DNA from 2 places in the Enterococcus sp. AMC1252 genome. Region 1 is predicted to be linked to the other one. Evidence: a T-box and tRNA genes for the amino acid it is inferred to sense, from the RefSeq annotation. Region 1 holds a T-box; the other holds one or more tRNA genes.

Region 1 (10,009 bases):
CTACCACCACAAATCATCATTGGTGCGCAATACATCCAAGCAGCAGGCGTTGCTTTAGGAATGAAAAAACGCGGTAAGAAAAACGTTGTCTTCACTTATACAGGTGATGGCGGTTCTTCACAAGGTGATTTCTATGAAGCAATCAACTTTGCAGGTGCTTATCATGCAAATGGCGTGTTCATCATCCAAAACAATGGTTTTGCGATCTCAACACCTCGTGAAAAACAAACTGCAGCTAAAACATTAGCACAAAAAGCTGTAGCAGCAGGAATTCCAGGAATCGTTGTTGACGGAATGGATCCATTAGCAGTTTATGCAATTGCAAAAGAAGCGCGTGAATGGTCTGCAGCAGGAAATGGTCCTGTATTGATTGAAACATTAACTTACCGTTATGGTCCACATACATTATCAGGTGATGATCCAACTCGTTACCGTTCAAAAGACATGGATGACGAATGGGTACAAAAAGATCCACTAGTTCGTTTCCGTAAATATCTAGAAGACAAAGGTTTATGGTCTGAAGAAAAAGAAAACGAAGTAATCGAAAAAACAAAAGAAGAAATTAAAGTAGCAATTGCAGAAGCAGATAAAGTTCCAAAACAAAAAGTATCTGATTTCTTGAAAAACATGTTTGAAGTTCAACCTCAAAACATTAAAGAACAAATTGCATTCTACGAAGCGAAGGAGTCGAAATAATCATGGCACAAAAAACAATGATCCAAGCAATTACAGATGCCTTAGCTCTTGAATTAGAGAAAGACGAAAACGTACTGATCTTCGGTGAAGACGTTGGTAAAAACGGCGGAGTTTTCCGTGCAACTGAAGGCTTACAAGAAAAATTTGGCGAAGACCGTGTCTTCGATACTCCTTTAGCAGAATCTGGAATCGGTGGTTTGGCTTTTGGTTTAGCTTTAGAAGGATACCGTCCAGTTCCTGAAATTCAATTCTTTGGATTTGTATTTGAAGTCTTTGACGAAATCGTTGGTCAAATGGCTCGTACTCGTTACCGTATGGGCGGAACTCGTAACATGCCGATTACTGTTCGTGCGCCATTTGGTGGTGGTGTACACACACCAGAACTTCACTCAGATAACTTGGAAGGGCTAATTGCTCAATCTCCTGGTATCCGTGTTGTTATCCCATCAAATCCATATGATGCAAAAGGACTATTGATTTCTGCAATCAGAAGCAATGACCCAGTTGTTTATCTAGAACACATGAAACTATACCGTTCATTCCGTGAGGAAGTGCCGGATGAAGCATACGAAGTACCTTTAGATAAAGCAGCTGTTACTCGTGAGGGTACTGATGTTTCTATCATCACTTATGGTGCAATGGTTCGTGAAGCAATTAAAGCTGCTGACAATTTAGCAAAAGACAATATTTCTGTTGAAATCATTGACTTACGTACGGTCGCTCCTTTAGATGTTGAAACAATCATTAAATCAGTTGAAAAAACTGGTCGCGTAGTCGTTGTTCAAGAAGCTCAAAAACAAGCTGGCGTTGGCGCTATGGTTGTTTCTGAAATTTCTGAACGTGCAGTATTATCATTAGAAGCGCCAATTGGCCGTGTATCTGCTCCAGATACAATCTTCCCATTTGGACAAGCAGAAAACATTTGGTTGCCAAATGCTAAAGATATCGAAGCGAAAGCTAGAGAAATCGCAGAATTTTAATTAATAGTCGAGCAGAATAACTCAATCTTGAACAATAAGGCTGAACTTTCACTGATTCGTTATCATGAGAAAGTTTGGACTTATTGTTGCCAAGGTTATCTTGTGAAGTTAGACATAAAAGAAAGGGAAGACTAAAAAATGGCTTATCAGTTTAAATTACCAGATATTGGTGAAGGTATTGCAGAAGGCGAAATCGTAAAATGGTTTGTAAAAGCTGGCGATACAATCAATGAAGATGATACATTATTAGAAGTTCAAAACGATAAATCTGTAGAAGAGATTCCATCTCCAGTTACAGGAACAGTTAAAGCAATCGTAGTACCAGAAGGCACCGTAGCAAACGTTGGGGATGTATTGATCGAAATCGATGCACCAGGACATCCTGAAAATGATGCAGCACCAGCAGCGGCTCCAGCTCAAGAACAAACTCCTGCACAACCAGCAGCTGTTCAAGAAGCACCAGCAGCTGATAATGGTGGCGGCGTTTTCCAATTTAAATTACCAGATATCGGTGAAGGTATTGCAGAAGGCGAAATCGTAAAATGGTTTGTTAAATCAGGCGATACAATCAATGAAGATGATACATTATTAGAAGTTCAAAACGACAAATCTGTTGAAGAAATTCCTTCACCAGTTACAGGAACAGTTAAAAACATCGTAGTACCAGAAGGTACAGTAGCAAACGTTGGGGATGTATTGATCGAAATCGATGCGCCAGGACATAACTCTGCACCAAGTTCAGCACCAGTAGCAAGTGCACCAGCACCAGCAGCACCAGCTCCTTCAGCGTCAACAGGCGTAGTAGCAGCAGCTGATCCGAACAAACGCGTCTTGGCTATGCCATCAGTACGTCAATTTGCTCGTGAAAAAGACGTAGATATTACTCAAGTTGCACCAACTGGAAAAGGCGGACGTGTAACAAAAGCGGACATCGAAGCATTTATTTCAGGTGGCGGACAAGCAGCAGTGCCAGCACAAGCTGAACAAACTACGGCAGCATCAGCAACAACTGAAACAGCAGCTGCACCAAAAGCTCCTGCTAAACCATTTGTTTCTGATTTAGGTGAAGCTGAAACACGTGAGAAAATGACACCAACTCGTAAAGCAATTGCGAAAGCGATGGTTAACAGTAAACATACTGCACCACACGTTACGTTGCATGATGAAGTTGAAGTATCTAAACTATGGGATCACCGCAAGAAATTTAAAGATGTTGCAGCTGCAAACGGTACGAAACTAACATTCTTACCATATGTTGTAAAAGCATTGACTGCAACAGTTCAAAAATTCCCAATCTTGAATGCATCAATTGATGACGCAGCACAAGAAATCGTTTATAAAAACTACTATAACATTGGTATCGCAACTGATACTGATCATGGTTTATATGTACCAAACGTTAAAAATGCTAACACTAAGAGCATGTTTGCTATCGCTGATGAAATCAACGAAAAAGCAGCTCTTGCAATTGAAGGCAAATTAACTGGTGCGGATATGCGCGATGGTTCTATCACAATCAGTAATATCGGTTCAGTTGGCGGCGGCTGGTTTACACCAGTTATTAACTACCCTGAAGTTGCGATTTTAGGTGTAGGTACAATTGCTACTCAACCAGTTGTAAATGCAGACGGTGAAATCGTTGTTGGACGTGTAATGAAACTTTCAATGAGCTTTGACCACCGTATCGTTGATGGCGCAACTGCTCAAAAAGCAATGAACAACATCAAGCGTTTATTAGCTGATCCAGAATTATTATTAATGGAAGGATGATTATCACATGGTAGTAGGAGATTTCGCCATTGAATTAGATACAGTCGTAATTGGTTCAGGCCCTGGAGGATACGTTGCAGCGATTCGTGCTGCTGAAATGGGTCAAAAAGTTGCGATCATTGAACGTGAGTTTATCGGCGGTGTATGTTTAAATGTTGGATGTATTCCTTCTAAAGCATTGATCGCAGCAGGACATCACTATCAAGAATCACTAGATTCAACTATGTTTGGTGTAACAGCTAAAGGTGTTGAGTTAGACTTTACAAAAACACAAGAATGGAAAGACAATAAAGTTGTTAATACTTTGACAAGCGGTGTTGGTTTCCTTCTTAAAAAACATAAAATCGAAATTATTGAAGGAGAAGCTTTCTTTGTTGATGAAAACACATTACGTGTCATTCATCCAGATTCAGCTCAAACTTACTCTTTCAATAATGCAATCGTAGCAACTGGTTCTCGCCCAATCGAAATTCCAGGATTTAAATTTGGCGGACGTGTCTTAGATTCTACTGGTGGTTTGAACTTGAAAGAAGTACCTAAGAAATTTGTTATCATCGGTGGCGGTGTTATCGGTGCAGAATTAGGTGGCGCATATGCGAACCTTGGTTCTGAAGTAACAATTTTAGAAGGTAGCCCTTCAATCTTACCAACATATGAAAAAGATATGGTTAAACTAGTTACAGATGACTTTAAGAAGAAAAATGTAACAGTTGTGACAAAAGCGATGGCTAAAGAAGCAATCGACAACGGCGACAGCGTAACTGTAAAATATGAAGTAGACGGCAAAGAAGAATCAGTCACTGCTGACTATGTAATGGTAACAGTTGGACGTCGTCCAAACACTGATGATCTTGGTTTAGAACAAGCAGGTGTTGAAGTTGGCGAACGTGGTTTAGTTAAAGTTGACAAACAAGGTAGAACAAACGTATCAAACATTTTTGCTATTGGAGATATCGTGCCAGGCGCTGCTCTTGCTCATAAAGCAAGTTATGAAGCGAAAATTGCTTCAGAAGCAATTTCCGGTAAGAAAGTAGAAGTTGACTACAAAGCAATGCCTGCTGTAGCCTTCACTGATCCAGAATTAGCAAGCGTTGGTATGACAATTGCTGAAGCCAAAGAAGCGGGATTAGAAGCAACTGCGTACAAATTCCCATTCGCTGGTAACGGTCGTGCTATTTCTTTAGGTAAAACTGAAGGATTCGTACGTTTGGTAACAACAAACGAAGACAATGTAATTATCGGAGCACAAATCGGCGGAGTTGGCGCAAGTGATATGATTTCTGAATTATCATTAGCGGTTGAATCTGGCATGAATGCTGAAGATATCGCATTAACGATCCATCCACACCCATCTTTAGGGGAAATTACTATGGATGCTTCTGAGTTGGCTTTAGGTTTGCCAATTCATATTTAAATAGCATATTTGTCACACAAAGAAAGACCGAGCTGGCCAAGCTCGGTCTTTTGTTTTAGTATCTATTTTAAACGTCTTTTTCGTCTACTGGTATATTAGCCTATATTTTAGCGATGAAGTTCTTTGTCGTCTTGTTCATCGATTCTGTGAACCATTTCAAGCAATCCGCCATTTCCTTCATCAATAATGCGTTTCACTCTAGAAATCGTTGTAGTACTGCTGCCAGTAGCTTCAGCGATATCACTGTACGTTTTATTTAGTAGTAATAGCTTTGCAACTTCAAATCGCTGAATCATAGAATCTAATTCTTTAAGTGTCATTAAGTCATCAAAGTAATTATAGCAATCCTCCAATGTTTCTAAAGCTAATAGAGAACGGAAAAACTCATCGCCGTGGCCGTCTTGTATCTTGTCGATTTTCATAAGCTCCTCCTAATTTAAAAGCTGAGCGGGCTCGTCCAGCTCTGACAGAAAAATAGGAGAGTGGCGTTCTTTGCCACAATCAAATTTTATCTTTTTTCTGAAGAGCTAGCCCGCGAAGCTAGATAATACATGGTGGCAACATTCTGTTTAATCACTGTGTACTTCGTAGCAAGCATTTTTTATTATAAAACTTTTTTGTATTTTGTCCAGTAAATTGAATAAGTAAATGAAAAAGGGTGAAGGAAAACTGATTTTCAGTTTTCCTTCACCCTTTAAAAATAGACTAATTATTTTTTACTTAGAAAGTAATTTCACTAAAGTGTATTGTTTCTTCCCTTTACGAACAATAATGAATTTCCCATCAAAACTGTGCTCTGCTGTAACGACAAAGTCTAATTCTTTAATACGATCACCATTGATTGAGATTGCTCCATTTGAGATATCTTCTCTAGCTTGACGCTTAGATGGTTCAATGCCAAGTTCGATCAACCAATCTACAAGATTTTGATCAAGTGTTTTTGTTTCAACGGTAGGCATATTTTTAAACCCGTCTTCAATTTGTTTAGAAGTTAGATTTTTTACGTTTCCTGAGAATAATGCTTCTGAGATTGCTAGAGCATCGTTTAAATCAGCTTCGCTATGAACAAATTTTGTCATTTCTGCGGCTAACACACGTTGCGCTTCACGTAAATGTGGCTCTGTTTGTACTTTGACTTCTAAGGCATCGATTTCTTCTTTTGTTAAGAAGGTAAAGAATTTCAAGTATTTGATTACGTCACGATCGTCTTGGTTTACCCAGAATTGGTAGAATTCGTAAGGGGTTGTTTTTTCTGGATCTAACCAAACCGCACCACCTGCTGTTTTACCAAATTTTGTTCCGTCTGCTTTTAACATCAATGGAATCGTTAAACCAAAGGCTTTTGCATCGGCACCTTCTTTTTTGCGGATCAAGTCTAGACCAGCGGTGATATTCCCCCATTGGTCAGCACCACCGATTTGCATACGAACGTTATTGTTTTTGAATAAGTGTAAAAAGTCCATTGATTGTAAGATTTGGTACGTAAATTCTGTAAACGAAATGCCTGTTTCTAAACGGCTTGCTACGATATCTTTGGCAAGCATTGTATTGATATTGAAGAATTTACCGTAGTCTCTTAAGAAATCTAAAAGAGTCAGATTGTGTGTCCAGTCGTAGTTGTTGACTAAGGTTAATGTATTATCAGTATCCACTGCGAATAATTTTTCCATTTGTCTGGTTAAAGAATCAACGTTATGTTGAACAGTTTCCATTGTTTGCAATTGACGTTCTGTAGTACGTCCACTTGGATCGCCAATCGTTCCAGTTGCGCCACCGATCAAAATAAATGGATGATGTCCAAACGCTTGGAATCTTTTTAGCATCATAAAAGGAATCAAATGCCCGATATGCATACTATCTCCTGTAGGGTCAACACCGCAATATAGTGAAATGCTCTCAGTTTCAACGTATTCACGTAAACCTTCGCTATCTGTCTGTTGGTTAATGGCGCCACGCCATTCTAATTCATCAATAATGTTTGTCATGTCTCTTCTTCCTCTCCTAAATAAAATAAAAAACGCCCCATAGGCTATTAGCCTATGGGACGAACTTCGCCGTGTTACCACCCAAATTGTATATGAAACATCATATACCTCTCAAATCTGTATCGTAGAAAGACGCCTACTTACGGTAGGAAACTAAAAGTGTAATTCACAAAAAATGTATATGCCAACTCTCACTAAATGTTGACTCTCTGAAATAGGGACATTCTTGCTACTTCGCTTTATTAAAGTTTGATATGTTATTTTGTAGCAATTTTACGACAAATAAACCGACTTGTCAAATACTTCTTTTTTTCTTTTATTATTTTTAAATGAGGTCTTTCTCATATAAAGCTACTTCTCTTTAATCTAGGTTTTTTGAAAGTGGAAAGTGGCAAGTATAATTTCTAACAATTACGAACGACCTTTTTACAATTAGCTGTTTTATGTTATTTTTTTCACACAAACGCTTTAGTGCAGTGGAGCATTGACGCGCTGTATAGAGTATATAAATGTTAAATAACGGGCTATTTTTTTAATTCTGCTCTTTTTGACTTGAGGCTTAAAGGTACCTATACTTTGGGAGTGATTTCACATGTGGGAAACAAAAAATAAATTTAATCAGGAGGTCAAATAAAAACATGAATAAGAAATTATCATTATTTGGATTAATCGGAATTACCATGGCCTTTTTTGGAACGGTTCGTAGTGTTCCAACATTAGCGTCAACTGGATGGGCACAAATTTTTTATATGTTGATCGCAGCTTGCTGCTTTGCATTACCAATTGCCTTGATTTCAGCCGAACTTTCAACTGGCTGGCCAGAAGAAGGTGGACCTCAAGTATGGGTACGTAATGCATTTGGTGAAAAATGGGGTTTTGTTACTTCATGGTTATTATGGGTGCAAATGTTTTTCGGAATGGTAATGGTCGCTTCAACTGTAGGTGTGCTACTAGGTTATGTAATCGACCGTCCAGATTTGGGACACAATAATCTATTTATTTTTATTATGATACTGATTTCTTATTGGGGAATTACGTTGCTTAATTTGAAATTTGACATGGTAAAAATTGCAGGTGATTGGGGTGCTGTGATCGGTGTTTATATTCCTTTTGTGGCTTTAGTTGTTTTAGGAATGATGTATATGGCAAAACATGGGATCAATCAAGATAGTTATTTAGGTCACTTTGACGCAAGCAAGTTATTACCTGATTTTAGCGATCTTGGTAGCTTACCAACTTTAACAGGAATTATCTTCATTTTTGCTGGAGTAGAAATTTCATCTGTCCATGCAAACAATATTGATAACCCAAAACGCAATTATCCAATCGCTGTGATTGCTTCGGTTTTACTATTAGTTGTATTTAACTTAGCAGCTGGTTTAAGCGTGGCAGATAGTGTACCAGCTGGAAAAATGGAACTTGCCAATATCACACAACCGTTTGTGATCATGACACAAGATCTTGGGATTCCAGCGATTTTCAATAATATTATTTCATTGATGATTTTAGTCGGTGTGTTAGTTCAATTGAGCGCTTGGGTTTTAGGTCCAAGTAAATCAATGATCAAAGTAGCAGAAGAAGGGAACTTACCACCATTCTTCCAAAAACGTAACGCAAAAGGAATTCCAATTGTTTTCGTTATGATCCAAGCAATCGTTATATCACTTGTGTCATTCTTATATGTAGTGGTTCCTGATATTAGTGCAGCCTTCTTAATCATCACGATCACAACGACGATTCTTTATTGTGTGGTGTATTTATTGATTTCACTTTCAGCGATTAAGTTACGTTATAGTATGCCGACTGTGAAACGTCCATTTAGATTAGGAAGTAAAGGCAATGGCTTGATGTGGTTTGTCTCCGTTTTAGCAATCGTTAGTGTGGTTGTTACGATTCTAGTCAGCTTGATTCCACCAACCTCTGTTCCCCAAAATGGACATGTGGCATATATCATTTTCCAAGTGGCAGCAACGGTTATCATGATCGGTATTGCCTTGATCATTTATAAGAAAAAGAAACCAGAATGGAAGAAAACAGATAAATAAGAAACAACATTTTCAGCATGATTAATTATGAAACTATTGGAGGAAAATATCATGAAAAATTTCAACACTGATGATACAAATTTAAAAGCATTATTTATAGGTGACAAAGGGGAGAACGTTGATTTATTCAAAGAGCTATTAAATAAAATGATCGATGAACATGTGGGCTGGAGACAAAACTACATGCCACAAGATTTACCCGTTATTACGCCACAAGATAGAAGCTCTGAAAGTTTCCAAGAAACAGCGGACAATATGAGAAGTGTCTTCAATGTTTTATCTTCTCGTTTACGTACAGAATCACTTCCATGGCACTCAGCAGGCCGTTTCTGGGGGCATATGAACGCTGAAACATTGATGCCATCAATTATCGCCTATACAACTGCAATGCTTTGGAACGGCAATAACGTAGCATATGAGTCATCGCCAGCAACATCACAAATGGAAGAAGAGGTCGGCTTAGAATTTGCTACATTGATGGGGTATGAAGATGGTTGGGGTCATATTGCAGCAGATGGTTCGATTGCTAACCTAGAAGGTTTATGGTATGCCCGCAATATGAAATCATTACCATTTGCAATTCAAGCTGTTGTGCCGGAAATGGTGGCAGGCAAAACAGACTGGGAATTGTTGAACATGTCTACAACAGAAGTTTTAGATATTTTAGATAAAGTACAAGATAACTTTGACGAGATCAAAGCGCAATCAGCGCGTAGTGGTAAAAACTTGGACAAATTAGGTAAATGGATCGTACCACAAACAAAACACTATTCATGGTTAAAAGCGGCTGACATTATCGGAATTGGTTTAGATCAAGTAATTGCTGGTGAAGTAAATAGCGAATACCGCATGGATATTGACAAATTAGAAGTGCAAATTCGTGAGTTAGCAGCACAAGGAATTCCTACACTTGGAGTAGTTGGTGTTGTTGGGTCAACAGAAGAAGGGCAAGTTGACCGTATTGATCAAATCATTGCTTTACGAGATAAATTAGCTAAAGAAGGCATCTACTTCTATGTGCATGTTGATGCAGCATACGGCGGCTATGGACGCTCAATCTTCTTAGATGAAAATGATCAATTTATCGAGTGGGATAAAATTGAAGAAGTTTATGCAAAA
Region 2 (10,009 bases), 280 kb from region 1:
GGTAGAGCACTGTTTGGACTAGGGGCCCATCTCGGGTTACCGAATTCAGATAAACTCCGAATGCCATTCATTCATATTCGGCAGTCAGACTGCGAGTGATAAGATCCGTAGTCGAAAGGGAAACAGCCCAGACCACCAGCTAAGGTCCCAAAATATATGTTAAGTGGAAAAGGATGTGGGGTTGCACAGACAACTAGGATGTTGGCTCAGAAGCAGCCATCATTTAAAGAGTGCGTAATAGCTCACTAGTCGAGTGACCCTGCGCCGAAAATGTACCGGGGCTAAACATATTACCGAAGCTGTGGATCACACCTCTGGTGTGATGGTAGGAGAGCGTTCTAAGGGCGTTGAAGGTCGATCGTGAGGACGGCTGGAGCGCTTAGAAGTGAGAATGCCGGTATGAGTAGCGAAAGACGGGTGAGAATCCCGTCCACCGTATGACTAAGGTTTCCTGGGGAAGGCTCGTCCGCCCAGGGTTAGTCGGGACCTAAGCCGAGGCCGATAGGCGTAGGCGATGGACAACAGGTTGATATTCCTGTACCAGTTGTTTTTGTTTGAGCAATGGAGGGACGCAGGAGGCTAAGGAATGCATGCGACTGGAAGTGCATGTCCAAGCAGTAAGTCTTGAGTAGAGTCAAATGCTTTACTCTATACGGACAAGCTGTGATGGGGAGGGAAATAATAGTACCGAAGTTCCTGATGTCACACTGTCAAGAAAAGCTTCTAGTGAGAAAACAACTGCCCGTACCGTAAACCGACACAGGTAGTCGAGGAGAGTATCCTAAGGTGAGCGAGCGAACTCTCGTTAAGGAACTCGGCAAAATGACCCCGTAACTTCGGGAGAAGGGGTGCTGACTTCGGTCAGCCGCAGTGAATAGGCCCAAGCGACTGTTTATCAAAAACACAGGTCTCTGCAAAATCGAAAGATGAAGTATAGGGGCTGACGCCTGCCCGGTGCTGGAAGGTTAAGAGGATGGGTTAGCTTCGGCGAAGCTCAGAATTGAAGCCCCAGTAAACGGCGGCCGTAACTATAACGGTCCTAAGGTAGCGAAATTCCTTGTCGGGTAAGTTCCGACCCGCACGAAAGGCGTAACGATTTGGGCACTGTCTCAACGAGAGACTCGGTGAAATTTTAGTACCTGTGAAGATGCAGGTTACCCGCGACAGGACGGAAAGACCCCATGGAGCTTTACTGTAGCTTGATATTGAGTGTTTGTACCACATGTACAGGATAGGTAGGAGCCGATGAACCCGGAACGCTAGTTTCGGTGGAGGCGCTGGTGGGATACTACCCTTGTGTTATGAACCCTCTAACCCGCACCACTTATCGTGGTGGGAGACAGTGTCAGGTGGGCAGTTTGACTGGGGCGGTCGCCTCCTAAAGAGTAACGGAGGCGCCCAAAGGTTCCCTCAGAATGGTTGGAAATCATTCGCAGAGTGTAAAGGCAGAAGGGAGCTTGACTGCGAGACTTACAAGTCGAGCAGGGACGAAAGTCGGGCTTAGTGATCCGGTGGTTCCGCATGGAAGGGCCATCGCTCAACGGATAAAAGCTACCCTGGGGATAACAGGCTTATCTCCCCCAAGAGTCCACATCGACGGGGAGGTTTGGCACCTCGATGTCGGCTCGTCGCATCCTGGGGCTGTAGTCGGTCCCAAGGGTTGGGCTGTTCGCCCATTAAAGCGGCACGCGAGCTGGGTTCAGAACGTCGTGAGACAGTTCGGTCCCTATCCGTCGCGGGCGTTGGAAATTTGAGAGGAGCTGTCCTTAGTACGAGAGGACCGGGATGGACTTACCGCTGGTGTACCAGTTGTTCTGCCAAGGGCATTGCTGGGTAGCTATGTAGGGAAGGGATAAACGCTGAAAGCATCTAAGTGTGAAGCCCACCTCAAGATGAGATTTCCCATTTCTTTAAGAAAGTAAGACCCCTCAGAGATGATGAGGTAGATAGGTTGGAAGTGGAAGTGCAGTGATGTACGGAGCGGACCAATACTAATCGGTCGAGGACTTAACCAAAGAAACGAAATAAAAAAGTTTTTCGGACTGTTTGATTACCTTACTTCAATCCAGTTTTGAGTGAATAATCACTCAATTGAATAGCAACAACACCCAGTGTGGTGGCGATAGCGAGAAGGATACACCTGTTCCCATGCCGAACACAGAAGTTAAGCTTCTTAGCGCCGATTGTAGTGAAGGGTTTCCCTTTGTGAGAGTAGGACGTCGCCACGCTGATTATTCCGGCATAGCTCAGTTGGTAGTAGCGCATGACTGTTAATCATGATGTCGTAGGTTCGAGTCCTACTGCCGGAGTTCCTTAATATAGGATTTATGAGTAATATTTTGCTTCTTTTAACTCTGGAGAGTTGTCCGAGAGGCCGAAGGAGCATGATTGGAAATCATGTAGACGGTAAACACTGTCTCAAGGGTTCGAATCCCTTACTCTCCGTATTAAGTTTTTATTTTATTGGCCCGTTGGTCAAGCGGTTAAGACACCGCCCTTTCACGGCGGTATCACGGGTTCGATTCCCGTACGGGTCATTTATATTTTTTGGAGGTTTAGCTCAGCTGGGAGAGCACCTGCCTTACAAGCAGGGGGTCGGCGGTTCGATCCCGTCAACCTCCATTAAATTACGGTTTGGTAGTTCAGCTGGTTAGAATGCCTGCCTGTCACGCAGGAGGTCGCGGGTTCGAGTCCCGTCCAGACCGTTAGTATCATATTTATTTGGCGCAGTAGCTCAGTTGGTAGAGCAACGGATTGAAGCTCCGTGTGTCGGCAGTTCGATTCTGTCTTGCGCCATTTGGAGGAATAGCGAAGTGGCTAAACGCGACGGACTGTAAATCCGTTCCTTAGGGTTCAGTGGTTCGAATCCACTTTCCTCCATTACATAGTAGGGATATAGTTAAACGGTATAACTACGGTCTCCAAAACCGTCATTGTGGGTTCGATTCCTACTATCCCTGTTAATATTTATGGCGATTGTGGTGAAGTGGTTAACACAGCGGATTGTGGTTCCGCCATGCGTGGGTTCGATCCCCATCAGTCGCCCTTAGTATTAATTTATTATTTGTTTTATGGCGATTGTGGTGAAGTGGTTAACACAGCGGATTGTGGTTCCGCCACGCGTGGGTTCGATTCCCATCAGTCGCCCTTAGCTTTAATTTTTGGGGTATAGCCAAGCGGTAAGGCAACAGGTTTTGATCCTGTCATGCGTTGGTTCGAATCCAGCTACCCCAGTTTTCTCTTATAGAGATTATTTATTTAGAATATGGCGGTATAGCCAAGTGGTAAGGCAGAGGTCTGCAAAACCTTCATCACCGGTTCAAATCCGGTTACCGCCTTACAAATCTATTTAATGCCGGCGTGGCGGAATTGGCAGACGCGCTGGACTCAAAATCCAGTGCCCGCGAGGGCGTGCCGGTTCGACCCCGGCCGCCGGTATAAGTAATATATCAACGTTTTCAAACGTTGATATATTTTTTTTTAGTATATTAGTAGAAGAGGTTATTATGAAAAAAATAAAAATTTATTGCTTATTTATTTTACTAATAAGTTATACTTGTCCAGTATTTGTGAATGCAGAAACGATAATAGATGATTATAAATTAGATGAGCCGATAGAAAAAAATACAGAAGTCGTGGTAGAAAATGAGCCAGAGAGCACCATCGAAAATGATGACAAAAACACTGAAATTACTACATCTCAGGAAAAACCTGAAATGGATAATTTAGAAAATGAAAGTGAGATAGAATTATCGGATGGAACAAAACAAGAAAATAATGAACAAAACTTGAGAGTAATCATAGCTACAGGCTTGTTTGGTACGAGTAAATGGCAAATTGATAATACTGGAGTGTTACATATTGGTAGTGGTGAATTTATAAATACTAAAAATAGTTCGCCTTGGTTTTTGTACAGAAATCAAATTAATAAAGTAGTTTTTGATGGTCCTGTAAAAGCTAGCAGCAATTCTTCCCATTTATTTTCAAATTTGGATCGTGTTACCGAATTCGAAAATTTAAGTGAGCTTGATACGAGTGCTGTTACATTAATGAGAGATATGTTTTCCAATTTATCTAGTTTAAAAAGTTTGGATTTATCGAATTTTAATACAAGCAAAGTAACTGACATGGGTTTTATGTTTACCTACATGAGTAGTTTAGTAGACTTAAATGTATCAAGTTTTGATACAAGTAATGTAGTATATATGAGAAGTATGTTTTTAAATACCCAAAATATTGGAAGCTTGGACTTATCAAGTTTTGATACAAGTAGTGTAGAAGATATGAGTGGGATGTTTTATGGAAGCGGAATAAAACATCTAGATATCACTCATTTTAATACAAGTAATGTGGATGATATGAGCGGGATGTTTAGTAATCTTACCTTGGATAGTCTCGATTTATCTAATTTTAACACAGAAAAAGTAAGAAATATGAGTGATATGTTTAGTTGGAGTGCGATAAATGATTTAGATGTATCTAATTTTAATACTAGCCTGGTAAAAAGCATGAGTGATATGTTTAGCGAAACTCAAATGAGTCGCTTAGATTTATCGAATTTTGATACAGGAAACGTAACGAATATAAATAATATGTTTAGCAATAGTAAAATCAATAGTCTTGATATTTCTAGTTTTGATACGAGCCGAGTTGTTTATATGTATGAGATGTTTGCAAGAATGAACGAACTTAAGCATATTAATCTAGGTGAAAACTTTCAATTTAAAGATGAAGTAACACTGCCAGCTCCAAGTAATTCTTTACCTTATTATGGTAAATGGCAAAGGGATCATAAAGGAGAGGCATATACTTCAGATGAGTTAGCAGAGCAGTACGATGGCTTAACAATGAATGGAAATTATTATTGGGCTGAAAAACAACCAACGCTAGAAGTTAGAGACTCTATAATTTATGAGGGAGATACTTGGGATCCAATCGATAATTTTATTTCAGCTGCTGATGAAGATGGTAATATACTTCCGTTCTCCTCATCTATGACTACGGATAGTGTAAATACTGATATTCCAGGAAGCTATGAAGTCACCTATAGAAATGGTACTATGTCAAAAACAATTATAGTAATTGTAAAAGAGAACCTAGAAACGCTTGATGCGAAAGATTCAATGATTTATGTTGACGATACATGGAAATCAGAAGATAATTTCCTTTCAGCTACTAATAGAGATGGGCAAAGTATAGAATTTAATACAAGCATGACAGCAGATATTGTGAATACAAGCATTCCGGGAATCTATCATGTGACCTATACAAACGGAAGATCATCTAAAACAATTGAAGTGATTGTAAAAGAAAATAAAGAAAGTATCAATGCAAATGATTCCATTATTTATGTAGGAGATGACTGGAAAGGTCATGATAATTTTGTATCAGCGACTGATAAGGATGGGAATGAATTGTCGTATAATGACGCTATGTTAACTGGCGTTGTGGATACGAAAACTCCAGGAATATATAGTGTTGATTATACGAATGGTCAAGCTAAAAGTAAGATAGCTGTGACTGTAAAAGAGAATCAACTAAGTATTCAGGCAAATGACTCAACTATTAAAGTTGGTGACCGTTGGAAAGCTGAAGACAATTTCAAAGGGGCAACTGATAAAGATGGGGGTCAAATAAGCTTCAAAGATATTACCGTAATTGGGAATGTCGATACTTCAAAAGCAGGAAGATATGAAATAACATATGCTTATGACACCGTGGTTTTGACCGTTGTTGTGTTTGTCGAAGAAAATAACAAAGAAATTAATGGTGATAAAGATAACTACGCAAATAAAGATGAAATCAATCTGAAAAATCAAAATACTACCAAAAAGATTACTAATCGTTTGTTTCCTAAGACAGGCGAACAAAATCATCTGTTTCTTGTGATATTTGGGTTATTTATTTCTATGTTATCAGTTATCCTGTTAAATTTACGAAAAGATGTTCTATAGACAACAAAAAGATGAAAAAGGAGGAAAGACACTGAAATGTTTTTCCTCCTTTTAGTATATAAATAGGATCAAGTTTCTAGATTGACTGAAATAATTGTTCAATCTGTTCTTCCGCCCACTGACACCAACGCAGTTCTTCTTCGCAGATACGTATTCTTCTTTGGATAACAAGGAAACGCCCAAAATTTTTTTTCTGTTCAACAGGATCGCTTAACAATTCGATTTGTTTTTGCTTTTCTTGGTTTTGTTTTAGGATTTTTAATTGGTGCTGCTTTCTTTCAAAGAGCAGTCCTTTGACGGTATTTTTGTCTAAGATAGAAGCTACGTATATTTTTGCTAGAAACTCATCTTTTTGAGAGGGCTCTTTGGTTTCTTCTTGAATCCAGACGTTAACGATTTCTTCCCCCTTTTTTGTTAGATGGTAGATTTTTTTTTGAGAATGGGTATCATCATTTTCTACTGATACATATCCTTCTTTTAAAAGTTTCGCTAGAGACGTGTAAATTTGACTGTGATGTGCTTCCCAGAAAAGAGTTAGGTATTGCTTTAATTCATAACCCGTACAAGGTTTTCTAACTAACATACAAAGTAAAATATAACTAAGAGTATTCATTTGAAGCTAGTCTCCTTTTCTTCATTTTTCTTTATTATACCACAAAAATATATGTTCTTATAAACATGTAAATATTGACATGTTTATTTTTTTGTAGTATCTTTTTATAGAAAGAAGGGAATCGAATGGAAGAAACAGAGATTTTAGAAGAACAAGAGGAGATTGTGAATAAGGCAGGTCTTCGGTCTGCTTACGCAGTCGCATTTACATGTATGATTGCATTTATGGGAATTGGTTTAGTTGATCCTATATTAAAGACAATTGCTCGTCAATTAAATGCAACGCCAGCTCAAACAACGTTATTGTTTACAAGCTATATGTTAGTGACCGGTGTTATGATGTTATTTACTGGTTTTATTTCTAGTCGGATTGGTGCAAAGAAAACATTGATTTTTGGACTTATTATTATTATTGGATTTTCGTGTTTAGCAGGTTTTTCTGAAACAATTGAAGGTCTGATTTACTTACGTGCAGGTTGGGGTTTAGGAAATGCTTTATTTATCTCAACTGCTTTATCAGCTATTGTAGGAGTATTAGCAGGTCAAACGGAGAAAGCAATTATTATGTATGAAGCATCAATGGGTCTAGGAATGGCTATTGGTCCGTTGCTAGGCGGTGTATTAGGAAGTATGTCTTGGCGTATGCCATTCTTTGGGGTTGCTACATTGATGCTTATTGCAACTTTTGCGATTGGTTTTTTATTGGCTCCTATAGCCAAACCAAAGAAAAAAGTATCTCTTTGGGCTGGAATCAAAGCTCTAAGTAATCATAAATTACGTTCAGTCGGAATTATCGCACTATTATATAATTTTGGTTTCTTTACTTTACTAGCATACGCACCATTTTTACTTGAAGGATTTTCGGAAATGCAAGTTGGGTTTGTCTTTTTTGGTTGGGGAACGCTGCTAGCAATTGCTTCGGTATTCATCGCACCTATTTTAGAGAAACAGATCAATACGTATCGAACCATTTTACTTGCATTGTTTTTATTCTTTGTGTGCCTGTTCTTTATTGGCTTTAGCGCACAAAAACCTGAATTAGTTGCTCTTGGCGTTATCATGGCAGGTTTTTTTCAAGGCTTGATCAATACACTTTTGACAACTATCGCAATGGAAATACCTGAGATTGAAAGAAGCGTGGCATCATCTTCTTATAGTTTTATTCGCTTTTTTGGAGGAGCGATTGCTCCGTTTATTGCGGGGAAGCTAGGGGAAATTTGGAATACAAGTCTTCCATTTTATTTTGCATCAGTTATGGTCTTGATAGGTCTTGTATTTGTGGTCGTTCATAATCAATACTTTGCTACAGAAGAAGAGTATGAATAGATTTAGTAAAAGAATGCAGTTTTGGTGAACGATAGAAAGAGCCGCTTTCAGAACTGGTAAATGTTCGTTTTCCATTTTAAAAATTATGGATAGTAACTAAAAAAATTAAGTAGAGTCGGAAAATAAAGGGATCGAATCAATCTTGTATAGTTTAGATTGATCCGACCCTTTATTTGTATAGTTTCAAAATTTCTAAAATCTAAGTCTTAATTGCTATCCTTAATATTTTTGAACGATGAATTTAAATTAATGATTCATTCATAAAAAAAGCAGTAATATAAAAGACTTCATCTGTAGGAATACTAATAGCATAGTAAGCTTCTAAAAAGCGACTATTTTTTTCAACAATGGTAATTTCAGCTGAATATTTTTCCCTAAAAGCAATCGATTGCGGAAAAGTACTGACATTTTTTCCTTGTTTTAAACGGTCGATCATACAAACAATATGACAAGCTAACCCAACTTTTACTTCATAAGAAATAGCAGGATTGATCTCATTCGCCATCATTTCTACCCATTCTCGTATTGACATAATTAAATTTTCGCCATCTTTATAGTCCAACATACTTGCAATATTTATACGCATACCTTCAAAAGCAATTTCATAATCGATGAGTGATTGAATTTTTTCTGTTTTTGTTTCATCTAATGCATCAGTGATCGAAAAATGTGGTGCAGCGAACGGTAATTGAAACGTTCCGATCGTACAGATTATTTTTCCAGATTGGTTTAAATTTGTGATGGTTCGTTCAAGTAATTTTTGATCTGTGATTTGTAGAGATACTATCTCACAGGCAGCACCTCTCAGTTTCAAACGGCTACTTAACATTTTTTTGATCAATTGAGCAGAACCTTCACCTGTAGTACATAAAGTGAGTATATACAATTTTGATGGTTTTTTTTCTTCTATGTTTTTTTTATAGGTAGAAAGACCTCTGATATTTATAGTAGATTCAAATACTTCGTTCAAGCCATAACCTAGTGAGGCTTTTCTGCTCGCTTCTAAGACGTGAAGTGTACTAACTAATTCAATGCAGCGAATTTGGATTTTTAATTTTTTTTCTAACTCATCACTAAAATTAATCAAAGAACCCATATCTACCAGTAAAAGCACATCTTTTAACTGATCTTTGGAAGAAAGATAATTTTGTATATTCGTTAATGCGGTGATTGGTTTTTCCTCGAGAGTCATATCAAAGCCTACTGCTATTTGTTCACCAAGAAGTTTGTTAACGACCGTTGCCATGCTTGTTGCGGTGGATTCACCGTGAGCTACGACAATGACTTCAACTTTCGTTCTTTTTTTGCTTTTATTTTCATCAGTTGTAAAAAATAATGCAAGGAAGCCAACCTCGTCTTCAGGCAGCTGAATGCTGAAATCAGTTTCAATAACAGAAAGGCAGTGTTGAGCCGTTTCAAAATGTCGAGGATGCTCTTGTTTTATCTCAGCAATTCGAGGGTTAATGATAGTTTGGCCTCTTTTTATTCGTTGAATCGTGTTATATAGATGAAGAGAGAGGCCATAACGAACATTATCTGATAAATAAACATTCAATAATCGAGACGCTTTCTCACATACTTTATTCGCGGTTGCAACGATTTCTGAACCAACAATTTGTTCTAAATTAGTTAAATCAATTATTGAATCCGTATCGTACGAGCGATAGTAATTCGTGATCGTGGTATCGATAATCTCAGAAGTTTGTGAAAAATCGAGACCGATCCGTTCCATATCATTCATTTTTTGTTCAATGATTTGGTAAATATCATTTCCTTTTGTATCTTTAGGTAAAAAAAGAGTGGTTTCTTCTTCATTAAAAAGGAAAAAGCGAGTATTCATATTAGGTAGAAGTAACCATATTTTTTTACGATCTTCAGTATTATAAAGGCCTTCACGGATATAATGAGGTAATTCATAACTACTAATTTTAATGGATTCTTCTTGCCGAGCGATGAACTGGGCATATGCTTTTGCGCAGAGAAGCTGAATATCTGCCTTAAGTTGTCCTACATTATTTGGGCAATGGTAACCTAACAATGCACGAATCGTATTCGTCGAAACTTCTATTGGTGTACCTAATTTTTTAGTTTCAGTTTGAAAAAAAGTTGCAATTAAG

Evidence for each region. The T-box of region 1 lies ahead of tyrS (tyrosine--tRNA ligase). A T-box ahead of a tRNA ligase gene usually reads a tRNA of that ligase, here a tRNA-Tyr.
Region 2: it encodes a tRNA-Tyr, which carries the amino acid that the T-box ahead of tyrS (tyrosine--tRNA ligase) is inferred to sense. The anticodon was not compared.

The regions. Positions count from the first base shown of each region.
Region 1 covers NZ_CM177097.1:2,570,795-2,580,803, reverse strand. Annotated here, with positions in the region: gene pdhA (pyruvate dehydrogenase (acetyl-transferring) E1 component subunit alpha) at 1-696, shown strand, start outside; gene AC4BB5_RS12195 (alpha-ketoacid dehydrogenase subunit beta) at 699-1,676, shown strand; gene AC4BB5_RS12190 (dihydrolipoyllysine-residue acetyltransferase) at 1,815-3,446, shown strand; gene lpdA (dihydrolipoyl dehydrogenase) at 3,454-4,860, shown strand; gene AC4BB5_RS12180 (YerC/YecD family TrpR-related protein) at 4,968-5,282, opposite strand; gene tyrS (tyrosine--tRNA ligase) at 5,577-6,845, opposite strand; T-box leader at 6,898-7,100, opposite strand; gene tyrP (tyrosine-tyramine antiporter) at 7,484-8,890, shown strand; gene tdc (tyrosine decarboxylase) at 8,942-10,009, shown strand, end outside.
Region 2 covers NZ_CM177097.1:2,285,829-2,295,837, reverse strand. Annotated here, with positions in the region: rRNA gene AC4BB5_RS10895 (23S ribosomal RNA) at 1-2,015, shown strand, start outside; rRNA gene rrf (5S ribosomal RNA) at 2,113-2,228, shown strand; tRNA gene AC4BB5_RS10885 (tRNA-Asn) at 2,236-2,309, shown strand; tRNA gene AC4BB5_RS10880 (tRNA-Ser) at 2,357-2,445, shown strand; tRNA gene AC4BB5_RS10875 (tRNA-Glu) at 2,466-2,537, shown strand; tRNA gene AC4BB5_RS10870 (tRNA-Val) at 2,550-2,622, shown strand; tRNA gene AC4BB5_RS10865 (tRNA-Asp) at 2,632-2,705, shown strand; tRNA gene AC4BB5_RS10860 (tRNA-Phe) at 2,724-2,796, shown strand; tRNA gene AC4BB5_RS10855 (tRNA-Tyr) at 2,800-2,880, shown strand; tRNA gene AC4BB5_RS10850 (tRNA-Trp) at 2,890-2,960, shown strand; tRNA gene AC4BB5_RS10845 (tRNA-His) at 2,973-3,045, shown strand; tRNA gene AC4BB5_RS10840 (tRNA-His) at 3,075-3,147, shown strand; tRNA gene AC4BB5_RS10835 (tRNA-Gln) at 3,163-3,234, shown strand; tRNA gene AC4BB5_RS10830 (tRNA-Cys) at 3,268-3,338, shown strand; tRNA gene AC4BB5_RS10825 (tRNA-Leu) at 3,355-3,438, shown strand; gene AC4BB5_RS10820 (bacterial Ig-like domain-containing protein) at 3,507-5,954, shown strand; gene AC4BB5_RS10815 (PadR family transcriptional regulator) at 6,031-6,567, opposite strand; gene AC4BB5_RS10810 (MFS transporter) at 6,693-7,892, shown strand; gene AC4BB5_RS10805 (sigma-54-dependent transcriptional regulator) at 8,134-10,009, opposite strand, start outside.